3 regions of the Paenibacillus sp. 1781tsa1 genome follow, and region 3 is predicted to be linked to each of the others. Evidence: riboswitches for the same ligand, from Rfam matches in the RefSeq annotation. Region 3 holds a riboswitch; each other region holds the start of a gene.
What was found. A riboswitch is a leader RNA that binds a small molecule or an ion and turns the genes downstream of it on or off. The one in region 3 is predicted to bind S-adenosylmethionine.
Positions count from the first base shown of each region.

Region 1: it holds a riboswitch for S-adenosylmethionine, as region 3 does, so the genes downstream of both, metA (homoserine O-acetyltransferase MetA) here and NKT06_RS25890 (methionine ABC transporter ATP-binding protein) in region 3, are expected to answer to the same signal.
Region 2: it holds a riboswitch for S-adenosylmethionine, as region 3 does, so the genes downstream of both, mmuP (S-methylmethionine permease) here and NKT06_RS25890 (methionine ABC transporter ATP-binding protein) in region 3, are expected to answer to the same signal.

Region 1 covers NZ_JAMYWY010000001.1:1,993,931-1,998,221, reverse strand. Annotated here, with positions in the region: gene NKT06_RS09020 (PLP-dependent transferase) at 1-999, opposite strand, end outside; gene metA (homoserine O-acetyltransferase MetA) at 1,024-1,941, opposite strand; SAM riboswitch class I at 2,177-2,300, opposite strand; gene corA (magnesium/cobalt transporter CorA) at 2,752-3,687, shown strand; gene NKT06_RS09005 (HRDC domain-containing protein) at 3,758-4,291, opposite strand, start outside.
Region 2 covers NZ_JAMYWY010000001.1:6,141,222-6,145,512, forward strand. Annotated here, with positions in the region: gene mmuM (homocysteine S-methyltransferase) at 1-569, opposite strand, end outside; gene mmuP (S-methylmethionine permease) at 547-1,959, opposite strand; SAM riboswitch class I at 2,051-2,153, opposite strand; gene NKT06_RS27550 (Ger(x)C family spore germination protein) at 2,224-3,426, opposite strand; gene NKT06_RS27555 (GerAB/ArcD/ProY family transporter) at 3,423-4,291, opposite strand, start outside.
Region 3 covers NZ_JAMYWY010000001.1:5,756,049-5,760,339, reverse strand. Annotated here, with positions in the region: gene NKT06_RS25900 (COX15/CtaA family protein) at 1-299, shown strand, start outside; gene NKT06_RS25895 (Cthe_2314 family HEPN domain-containing protein) at 491-1,207, shown strand; SAM riboswitch class I at 1,346-1,487, shown strand; gene NKT06_RS25890 (methionine ABC transporter ATP-binding protein) at 1,613-2,647, shown strand; gene NKT06_RS25885 (methionine ABC transporter permease) at 2,648-3,307, shown strand; gene NKT06_RS25880 (MetQ/NlpA family ABC transporter substrate-binding protein) at 3,383-4,222, shown strand.

The sequences.
Region 1 (4,291 bases), 3.8 Mb from region 3:
TTCCACTCCACCAAGACTTTCGGCAAAAGCAATCAGTTTGATATGACGCAGCAATGGTTCAACATAACGTGCATCCTTCACTTTAAAAGAGAAGATACCTGTGTTACCGGTGGATTGTTTATTCTGCACCTCATATCCCGGATGATCTGACAGACCTGGATGATACACTTCACCCACCGCTGGATGCTCAAGCAAGTATTTGGCAATGGTAAGCGCATTGTATTCATGACGCTCCATGCGAAGAGCCAGCGTTTTCATCCCTTTCATCAACTGGTAGGAGTCACTTGGAGACAATACAGCTCCAATGGAATTATGCAGGAACGCCATCTCTGCAGATAATGCCTCACCCTTGGTTATAATTAGTCCGGCCAGCACATCATTGTGTCCGCCCAGATATTTGGTAGCGCTATGAATGATGATATCGGCACCCAGTTCAATCGGACGTTGGAAAAATGGAGTCAACAACGTGTTGTCAACAATGGTCAACAGGTTGTAACTTTTCGCCCAGGAAGCAACGGCTTCCACATCTGTGATCATCATCAGTGGATTGGTTGGTGTCTCAATGAATACAGCTTTGGTATTCGGCTGACGAACCTTCTCCAGTGCTGCAAGGTCATTCGTGTCCACATAACTTGCGGTTACTCCGAAACGGGACAAGATGCGTTCAAGCAGACGATAGGTTCCGCCATACAGATCAAGCGATACGATCAGATGATCGCCTTGACCAAACATGGCAAAAATCGTTTGCAGGGCGGCCATACCCGAGCTACAGGCAAACCCTGCATCACCGGACTCCAGCGCTGCAGCCGCTTCTTCCAACACTTTACGGGTTGGATTCGTTGTACGAATATAATCAAACCCCGTGCTTTGTCCAAGTTTCGGGTGACGAAACGCAGTGGATTGATAGATCGGAAAGTTAATGGCGCCTGTTACCGGTTCATTGATGGACCCAATTTGTGCTAAGCGGCTTTCGATTTTCAACTTGTTGTTGTCTTCCATTGCTGCATCCTCCTGTAATCTCGATTAGATTTGCGGGCCAATATCGTAAGGTGTTTCTTGATACACATAGTAATTGAGCCAGTTAGAGAATAATAAGTTGGCATGAGCGCGCCAAGTGGCGGGTGGCACACGGGAAGGATCGTCATTCGGATAATAATGTCTAGGCAATGCGATATCCAACCCTTTAGCTGCATCCCGATCATACTCCCACTTTAATGAGAACGGGTCATACTCGGCATGTCCTGTGGCAAAAATTTGTTTGCCGTCTTTGGTAGCAACCAGGAAGATACCCGCTTCCTCGGACTCAGCCAAAATCTCTAAATTCTCATTCTTTTCAATATCTTCGCGTCTCACTTCCGTATGACGGGAATGTGGAACGTTGAATACCTCATCGAATCCACGCAACAACGGAACATGTGGTTTATTGATGGTATGTGGGAAAACGCCAAAACACTTTTCATCAAGTGCAACCTTGGGTACGTTAAAATGATGGTATAAACCTGCCTGGGAAGCCCAACATATGTGGAGGGTTGAAGTCACATTGGTTTTGGTCCATTCGAAAATCTCCTGGATTTCATTCCAATAGTTCACGTCTTCGAAATCCATCTGTTCCACCGGGGCACCCGTAATAATCATGCCATCGAAACGGCGGTGCTCAATTTCATCGAAGGTTTTATAGAACAGATCCAAATACTCCTGCGACGTATTCTTCGACGTATGGGATTTGGGATGTACGAGAACAACATCCACCTGAATAGGCGTGTTTCCCACCAGACGAAGCAATTGTGTTTCAGTCGTTTCCTTTGTGGGCATCAGGTTTAATATAGCGATACGGAGTGGACGAATATCCTGCTGGTATGCAGAAGTTTCATCCATGACGAAGATATTCTCTCCTTCAAGTACTTCTTTTGCTGGTAGAGTATCCGGAATTTTGATTGGCATGGTAAGTCTAACTCCTCCTTGTGCATAGATAGATGCAGCCGCCACTGGCTTGATGTCTTCACATCAGTATAGTGATTGACTGCCTTGAGCTTGTAAAAACATTGAATTGCTCTTTCATCCAACGTTACAAACAACCTCAAGTTCCTTAGCGAAAATCACTGCTGAGAAGTCGGGGCATATGACAAAGACCTTCCTCGGATTTCGAGAAAGGTCATATGTAAATAGATATGCGCCTCTCTCATCTCTCAGTTACAACAGTGCCACTTGACACTTGGTCGCTGCAAGAATTAGCACCGTGCGGTATACCGCCGGTTGCCGGGTTTCATCGGGCCAGTCCCTCCACCTACTCTTGATAAGATTTCGCTGTATTAGATTGTAATTTAATATGGTTCACCGTCTACTTTATTACATTAATGCCCTCACGTCAAGTTGCAGTTCTCTGTCTGCGGTCCAGATCGGAACCGTTCATCATCCGTTGTCATACACTGCCTCAGGGCGCGAAATAGACACATTTTTGCGCTTGAAAGCACCTTGTACCAGCGGTATACTAAACAAGGTGTTATAAACCCTTATGTGAGAGGTGACATATTAAATGGATGGCGACCCGAGGCCTGACTGGCAGCCGAATTCCGACAAACTGCATAGAGAATTGACATCAGCATGCCGGCAGCGGGACGTGACTTCCGTTTGATTATATAGTGAACGCAGCCCTGATCTCCAGGCTCCGCTGCCGACCGGCTGATTTGTTCTTTTTGCGCCCATAATGATAATATCCGCCAAGTTGGCGGGTGCAGAAGGAGTAGATTAACGATGAAAATCCGGTTGGTAAACAACGGTGTATTTATTCCGGTGGACGATATTCAGCAGGCGCTGACTCCACCAGCGGAAGGATTCTACTGGATTGATGCAGATGTAGACGATTTGGCGGTACTTCAGCCTCTGTTCTTAATGCATGATCTGGCTGTGGAAGACTGTCTTAGTGACGAAGAACAACGTCCGAAGATTGAAATTTATGAGAACCATTATTTTATTGTGATTAATAGCATCCGTTTCGATGATGAAGAGATATTTCTGCGTGCGGTGAACTTGTTCCTCGGCAGACATTTCATTATTAGTGTTACGAAGCAAAAGGTCAGCGAATTGCGTACACTGAAACCAATCCTGTGGGAACAGGAAATCAGTACACCGGATCGTCTGTTGTATTTGCTGGTTGACTTAATTGTTGATAATTATTTCACCGTAGGTGACCGAATTGAAGCACGGATCGAGAAGCTTGAGGAAGACATTCTGATGCACACCAAAAAGTCACATCTGAATGAAATCATCGGGCTGCGCAGTGAGATTCTGTGGCTGAAAAAAGTCCTTGGACCTCAGAAAGAGGTCATCAACACCCTAAACAAAAAAGATCTGCGTCTCATCGATGATCAACTGCAAAAGTATTTCAGTGACATCTATGAGAATGCCGTAAAAATATCGGAAACCTTTGAGACGTATCGCGACCTGATGGGCAACTTGCGAGAAGCCTACCAATCGAGTATAGCGAACCGGGCGAATGAGATCATGCGTGTATTTACTGCCATTACCACGGTCTTCATGCCGCTGACGGTTATTACCGGTATATACGGCATGAACTTTACGAATATGCCTGAGCTTAACTGGAAATACAGCTATTTTGTTGTGATTGGCCTGATGGTTACCCTGGGCCTGAGCATGTTCTTCATTTTCCGCAAAAAAGACTGGGTATGAACTCGTATGAAATAACAAAGACGACGCGCTCCTCTTGGAGAAACGCCTCGTCTTTTTTCATTTCCGATCATTAACCAACTTGCTTCTCTGTCTCTGCGTGCCGACGAAAGCGGATCCGAATCATGCGCAGTTTTTCATAGACCTGCTCCAGACTTCCTCCGTCGGGCTTCTTCGCTCCATACACCTTATGTAATACTGGCTTCAGGAACGTATCTCCCAACTCCTCATATGCACTCCATACAGCCTCTTGTTCGTTCTCTGGCATCACAGCAAGCTCCACATCAAGAAGGCAATCGGTATCATAACCTTCGTGATCCAGTGCCTCTAACCACTCAACCAACTCGCGTCGGGATAATCCGGATCGATTAACAATTTCCTCTAACGTATACCCTTCCTTCATGCCTTCAAGCACCTGCTTGCGCGTGGTGAACTTATCAAGTTCCTGTTTGTACTTCTGCTCTCTCTGCTTGTATAACCAACTCTCATACTCTTCTTCCTTCAGCGCCGTGTATACCCAGTCCAGCGGAAATGTCGTTGAACGCTCCAACCCGTTCGTAATTTCCATCCATTCCGCACCATAGACGGTCGCTTTGCTCTCTCCTAC
Region 2 (4,291 bases), 390 kb from region 3:
GCCATCCGCGGACGATGGAATGCAGTCAAAGTCTCATCTGACACACCGTAGTGACCAATATACTCCGATCCATCAGCTAGATAAGCGCCGTAGGGTCCAACGGATGCAGCAACCATCGGTCGTGGCCGAGCTAAGACCACTGTCTCTAGGACATCAGACGTTTGTTGTGCCGTTCCGAGGACCAGATTGCCCTCCAGTTTGGCTTCCGTATTATTTACTCCGCCTTCCTGCACTTCTGCCCATACGTCATCTCTCGCCTGTACAGCCAGCTCCACCGTCTTGCGAATCAGGTCCAACGCTTCTTGCTCACCGATTCCTCTCTTGCGGAAGCCATCTACCGTGGCTTGATAACTGGATGTAATCGCACAGTCGGCTCCTGCCCTGAAATAATCCGCATGGACCTGAACAATAACATCCGGATTCTCAAGCAACACAAGAGCCGACCATAATGGATCATCCAGATCACATCCATGCTGTTCGAGTTCTGTTGCCAGCGCTCCATCCAGAATCATGACCGGATGTTCACGCAGGATCTGTTCTATGGGGTTAGTCTGTTGTGTTTGCGTCATCTACTTGTCCTCTTTTCTTATTCACACGTTCTGTTAGATAATAGGCTGCGTAACATACTACGATAAATGGAACCCCACAATACAGCGCAATTCGCTGTGTTGGGTCGAAGGCAATACCTATGCATGAAGCCAGGCATAATATAAATGAAACAATCGGTACCACTGGATACAGTGGTGTGCGGTAGACCAGATTTTTGACGGCATGTCCTTCCCGGATATACTGTCTGCGGAACAAGTACTGGGAAGCGCTGATGCTCATCCATACGGCAACAACAGCCAGACCTGAGATGGAGACCAGCGTAATATACACTGTACCAGGTGCAATGATGCTGGACAGCAAAGCCAAGGCACCACCCACCATACTGATCAGAAGTGCATTCAGCGGCACCCCGCGCTTGGTCAGTTTGGCAAACCAAGGGGAGATTGTCTTTTTATCTGCCAGAGACCAGAGCATTCGTGACGAAGCATACAGACCTGAATTCGCAGCAGAGAGAATCGCCGTCAGAATAACAAAGTTCATAATGTCTGCTGCATAGGGTACACCCACCCGCTCCATTACCGCTACAAACGGACTTTCCAGTACACTGGCATCCGACATGGGCAGCAAAGCCGACAAGATAATAATCGTTCCGATGAAAAAAATGACCAACCGCCACAGCGTGGTATGAATAGCTTTGGGAATTGTCTTTTCCGGATTCTCCGTTTCTCCAGCGGCAATACCGATTAACTCGGTGCCTGAGAATGCAAAGTTAACAGCAAGCATGGTCATCAATATCGCTGTAGCCCCATGAGGGAACCACCCGGATGCTGTAATATTGGAAAGGAATGGAGCCGGTTCAGAATCCGCCATGGGGATGAACCCAAACATGGCTGCACCACCAATAATAATGAAGACTACGATGGTAACTACTTTCACAGAAGAGAACCAGAACTCGGATTCTGCAAATAATTTTACCGTTAAAGCATTGAACAAAAAGATCATCAGTGCAAAAAGCGCGCTCCATATCCATACGTTTACCGATGGGAACCAGCGCTGCATCAACAGACCGGCGGCTGTGAATTCGGAGCCAAGCGCAACAGTCCAGGTTAACCAGTACAACCAAGCCACCGTGTAACCTGTTGCTGGTCCGATATATTTAGCTGCATAACTATGAAATGCTCCCGTCTCCGGCATATGAACAGACAGTTCACCAAGACAGAGCATGACCAAATATACTACGATGGCTCCAATCAGGTAGGAAAGAATGGTTCCCAGTGGCCCCGCCTGCTGGATTGTGTAGCCCGAGCTCAGGAATAATCCCGTTCCAATGACTCCACCCAGAGAGAGCATGACCACATGCCGTGCCTGCATTTTCCGCTGAAAATGCCCTTTGTCGTTGTTGTTCTCCATACCTGCTGCTCCCTACTTCTTCATCCAGAAAAAACAAAAAAGACCCACTCTTCCTAAAGAGTGCGCCGTTACTGACAAATAAAAACAAACGCTCCTATCTATCAGGCTGTTCACCCGCTGGAATTAGCACAGTATCCTTCAGATCTGTTGCTGAGGTTTCTAAGGGCCAGTCCCTCCACCTCTCTGGATAAGAAAATGATTTTTTACTAATATATCGATCTATCATGAATGTGTCAACATTTAAATCATAAATGGCACACCTCGCTATTCGGTAGAAGACCCCGGATTGGTAATGGTGGTCTTTACCTCGTACGTGATCGGCACGGTGCTAAAAATTTTATCCCAATCGTCTTTAACTTTTTTCCATGTTTTAGGTTCTTTGATACGCAAGCTATCCCGAAAATCCGCAACATCAACTTTGTAGGTATGCTGAAGTTTGTATAACACCTGTCGAATCTGTTGTTCGGCAAGCTCAGCAAAATCCTTTTCCAATTCTCTGAGATATTCACCTTTTTCCTCTTCCTCCGGAGAGCGCCAATCCTCCATCAGCCAGCCTTCGGATTCAGTCTTCACATGGAATGAAATATCATTGCCAACCACCTTGGGAATAATTTTCACCTTTTTCTTCTTGATTTCATATACCACGGTGAATCCTTGCTTGTTATGTGTCTTTAAGACACCTCCTTTTTTTTTGGAATTGAGCCATGACAAACCCTCAAGATCTGTTTGACTAAGTTCTCCGATGAATTTGGTTGTTTTCCCATCAAAAATGCTGCCTCCAGAGAACTTGTCCTCTCCATGGGAATTCAACACATTTTGAAGCAGAAAGCTGGAACCGGACTGCATCTGTGCATCTAACTTAGACAGTAATACAGGATCCAATATTTTGTTGGACAAGTACGAATTGTTCGTAATTCCTGTGAGATAAAAAGCCGGAATCCGAGACGGGTCCTGTGAAGTCAACACATCTAATGCAGAATGATGACTGATCAGCACCAGGCAGTTCGGTCGAATATCATTATCCCGTAGTACAAAATCAAGTAATTGGTCCAGACCATATTTTTTGGCAATATCCTTGGAGACAACGATTACCTTCAGATGATGTCCAATGAGGGGGCGATCGCGTCTTAACGCAAACTGACGGAAGATTTGCAACATGGAATCTCCACTGAGCTGTTCATTGGAGTAGGATGTTTTGCCGGAAGAAGGCGAACCGGATTGTTGGCTCGATTGACTATTGGTGAAGCCTGGAGCAATTTGCACCGTAGCGGTTACATAGTTCTTCTTAGGATATGTTCCTCCCTGTTCAGCGATGTCTTTTTCGAATGCTGTCTCTTTACCGACATCAATTCCAAGACCGACATAAAGACTTAGATCCTCTATTTCCCGACTGCTCCAGCATCCGGATATCAATAACAGAATGCACAAGGCAGAAGCTACACGTAAGAGAATACGGAATGGTATCATGCATGCTTGCCTCCTTTTTTGCGAATCAGACTTAACAACAGTAGGACCAGAGGTAAAATGGCGAATAGTATCACGGATACATTGCCGAGCATATCCCCGAGTGTAAAGGTATCATCCACCGTTTTAGGCATCATTGCTGTCACATAAATGAACGGAAGCAGACCATACATAATGCCCTTGATTTTTTTTGAACGGAACAAATCACGAATGCCCACCGACGCGCAATAATGTGTAATCGCTGTAGTCGAAAAGATTTGCATAATCCAGATGACCAACAATAAAGATTCGAACCGTTCAAATATCAAACCTTGTATCTCGAAGCTTCTTACCAAATCCAGCGTTGGCCAAGTCCGTGTTTTGATTCCATCGAGGGATAGACTACCTACAACCATGACAACAGTAATCAAATAGATTGCGGTCGTTATGAATATCCCCCAGCTCATTGCCATATTGCTCTTCTTCGGATTTTTCATATAAGCAGTCATGATTAGCATCACCTCATACCCCGTATATGACAATAGAGATGGCTTCAGTCCTTTGAAAACGGGCATAAGCCCCTCCCCGAGCACCGGTCTTAGATTCCCAATCTCGAATAGCTGATTACTCAGCAGAATTTCAATCACAAAGATAATGATTGTAATCGGCAGAATAATCTCGAACACACGTACAATGACACCAAGCCCGCCTGAGATCATATATATACCGATCCACATGAAGACCATAATAATCGCCCATGTGGGGGTGCGTTCAAGCAGATACATCCCTGTTACTTCAGCCATAACTCTAATTTCGAATGCGGCAATCACCATAAAGTACATAATCATGGCAAATCCTAATATGTAAGCAATCCAGCTCCCCGTAATTT
Region 3 (4,291 bases):
TTGCTTTTGCTCACCGTGCAGCAGCAGCATCGCTCGTCATTGTTATTGCAGTTCTGGGTCACTTCGCTTACCGTAATCATCCGGACAACAAGGAAATGCGTACCCTTGGCGTGGTATCCGTTGTTCTCATCCTGATGCAAGTCGTCATTGGTATTTTCATGATGGTGACAATGAACCGCCCGGAAGTATATATGTTCGTAGCTCTCGCTCATATGCTGGATATCGCCATATTGTTCGGAGTTTTAACGTATATGAGTTTCCTGGTGTACAAGCTGCATCGACCGGTTAATCGGTTCTAGATACAGATACAGTTCTCTTGAAAGTACTCGGCCTAATATGAAAGTCCACCATCCAGTGATGTACATCATTGGACAGGTGGACTTTGTTTGATGTCAGGGGGATCAGGGCAACCTATGGCAAGCAGCAATTACACGGAATGGATGAAGTTTTATGGTGATGAAATGTTGATTCGGAAAAGAGGAGGTTAAATATGCTGCGAACGTTGTTGGGGGAAAAACCGCGTATAAACGAAGGTAAATTGAAGGAAGCGATGGACTCCATGGCGCATACACTTGAGCTGTTTCAGCGGCAAATGCATGTGGATCATGATCCCACGCACGACTATCGGAAACTGTATGTGTGGACTCAGGGACTCATCTCTTCACTGGATGAACTGGAGCAAAGCAGCTTCGCTGCAGCTCATTTTCGCAAAAAGGTCGTTGCAGGCTCAACGGACGACATGACACCGACTGAAAAAGCCGAGTATGCCCGATATGTGTATTTCTACAAAGATGGCTTCATCCGCTGCTTTGCCATTCTGGATAAAGTCGGTACCGTATTGAATGAAATATTCCAACTGAATACTTCAAATACAAAAGCGCATTTTTCTTATTTTACAGTGTTAAGGCAGTTCGATTATGCGAGGGAGCATCATGATCTTGCGTTGAAATTAATTCAGATCAAGGACTCATACCGGGAGCCGATGAGTAAGCTGCGCAAACGACGTAATATGGAAATTCACTACATGAACTCAGAAATGCACGATGACCTGTGGCAGTTACACCAGACCTTGCAAGGTAAAGTAAAGTTAGAGGATCTCAATCAGCATGTGCAGGAAATGCGTCAGGGCGTGGATATGGTCTGTGAAACGTTAACAGCCTCTTATCGTTATATTAATAAAATATGGCAAAGAAATAATTCCCTTTGACAAATCGGAATACTTGGAATATACTGAGTTTCAATTAGAGTGTTACAATGACAAAGAATGAACAGATATTTCTTAAAAGTTACATTCACATTATAAAGCATGAACTACATGAACTTATAAAATCCTACAACAACATATTTCTTATCGAGAGCGGCGGAGGGACAGGCCCGATGAAGCCCGGCAACCGATTTGTAATGACATGATACATGTATCATTCGTTATAGATGTTAGGTGCTAATTCCTACAAAATGGTGCAAGGCACGATTTTGGCAGATGAGAAGGTATATTCTTTCACGTGAAGAGCCCTCTTTGTTTCTGCAAAGGGCTCTTTTTTGTACTTTAAGGGGAGTTTTCCTTTAGATCGGGTAAAGATACATGTAGGTGGTTGGAAAGGGGCAAGTGCGATTGATTGAATTAAAAGGTCTAACAAAAACGTACGGCAAAGGAAAAAAGTCTACAACAGCGTTATCCGAGCTGAATTTGAACATCCAAAAGGGTGAAATCTACGGCGTGATTGGCCATTCCGGAGCGGGTAAAAGTACACTGATTCGCTGTATTAATTTGCTGGAGCGGCCTACGGAGGGTGAAGTATGGGTTGACGGAATCAACCTGACTGAACTGAGCAAAACCGAATTACAGCAACAGAGACGCAAGATCGGAATGATTTTTCAACACTTTAATCTGTTATCTTCGGCAACAGTATATGATAATGTGGCTTTTCCACTAAAGCTTGTGAATACACCCAAGGATGCCATCGATCGTAAAGTGAAGGAAATGCTCAATCTCGTTGGTCTGGAGAACCATAGCAACAAATATCCAGCTCAATTATCAGGTGGACAGAAACAACGTGTGGGGATTGCGAGAGCACTTGCGAGTGATCCGAATGTACTTCTCTGTGATGAGGCTACTTCAGCACTTGATCCGCAGACGACAAATTCAATTCTGAAATTATTGCTCGACATTAACGAAAAGTACAACCTTACAATTGTGCTGATTACACATGAGATGCATGTCATTCAGAACATCTGTGACAAGGTGGCTGTCATTCATCAAGGTGGCATTGTGGAACAGGGACCTGTAACAGAAGTGTTCCTGAAGCCGCAACATGCGATTACGCGGGATTTCATGATGCGTGACCATGAAGCTGGACTGGCTCTGGAAGAGACCGCTCTGGCGAATGCAGGCGTTGAATTGCAGGCAGGTGTTGCTTCCAAACTTGTGAAGATATCCTTTCTGGGGAACAAAACGTATGAAGCGATTTTGTCCAGAACGGTTCGTAAGACGGGTGTGGATTTTGCCATCCTGCAGGGAACGATCTCTACGATTAAACAGGTTCCTTATGGACAGCTGACCGTTCGGTTCGAGGGTGATTCTAATGCCATTGATCGGACGATATCCGAATTAACCGCTGAGGGACTTGATGTGGAGGTGCTACGTTAGATGGATTTTTCAACCGTACGTTGGGAAGAGATTGGTAAAGCTTCAATAGAGACACTACAAATCCTGGGCGCTTCTGGCTTGTTCACCATTATCATTGGTTTGCCGCTTGGCGTATTGCTATTCATGACGGCGAGATCCGCCTCAATACAGTCACGTGTGGTGTATACGATAATATCGTTTATTGTTAATATTCTGCGGTCAGTTCCTTTTATCATACTGATTATAGCCATTATTCCGTTCACACGAGCACTCGTTGGTACGGCTACAGGGGTATTGGGTGTGATACCGCCTCTAGTTATTGGAGCAGCTCCATACTTCGCTCGTTTAGTGGAAACTACTTTGCGAGAAGTTGATCGTGGTGTAATTGAAGCGGCACAGGCGATGGGTGCATCAACCGGACAGATTGTAAGACGGGTTTTACTGCCTGAGGCACTGCCTGGTCTGCTTGCTGGTATAACAATCACCATCGTTACGCTTGTCTCTTACACGGCGATGGCGGGCATGGTTGGTGGTGGAGGACTGGGAACGCTGGCAATCAATTATGGATACTTCCGTTATCAGTATGAAGTTATGATAATTTCCGTTGTATTTATGGTCATTCTAGTGCAAATTCTCCAGATGGCTGGAGATCGCTTAGTTACATTTTTCACCAGGAAATAACACATAGATAACATGATGGCCTATGCATTCGTGCGGACGCCACATGAAAAATTGATTAGAGAAGGGGTTTTACACATGAAAAAATGGTCTTTCGCTCTACTTAGTCTTATGTTGATTGCAGTTCTCGCAGCTTGCGGAAACAACAAGGATGCCGATAGCGGCGCAGACAATTCAGCAGGTGCACCACGCACGGTTGAATTGAAAGTTGGAGCTTCACCTACACCACACGCTGAGATTCTGGAAAGCATCAAGCCTGAACTGGAAGCACAAGGTATTCGTTTGCAAGTCGTTACGTTCAATGACTATGTTCAACCCAACCAGCAACTTGCTGATAAAAAATTGGATGCAAACTTCTTCCAGCATCAACCTTACTTGGACACAGAGAATAAAGAACGTGGATTCAACCTCGTTGCTGTAACTCCTGTTCATGTTGAACCTTTTGGCGGATACTCCAAAAAGATTAAATCTTTGGATGAATTGGCTGACGGCGCAAAAGTAGCCATTCCAAATGACCCATCCAATGGGGGACGTGCTCTGTTGCTGCTCGCGAAAGAAGGCATCATTACGCTGAAAGATAACACAAATATCACATCTACGATTCAAGATATCACAGCCAATCCGAAGAACCTGGATATCATCGAGCTGGATGCAGCCATGATGCCTCGTCAATTGGATGAAGCGGATCTGGTATTCATCAACGCTAACTATGCGCTTGAAGCGAACCTGAATCCGGCGAATGATGCTTTGCTCATCGAAGATCTGCAAGGTAACCCATACGCGAACATCCTCGTTTCGCGTGAGGACAACAAGGATTCAGATGCAATTCAGAAATTGGCTGCTGCCCTGCACTCCGAAGAAGTGAAAACATTTATCAAAGAGCGTTATAAAGGTGCAGTTGAACCTGCAACTGAATAATTCAATATGAATAATATGATGTAAAGCTTATAAGAAGAGGATGTCCCTTTAGTCATGAATATGACGGAA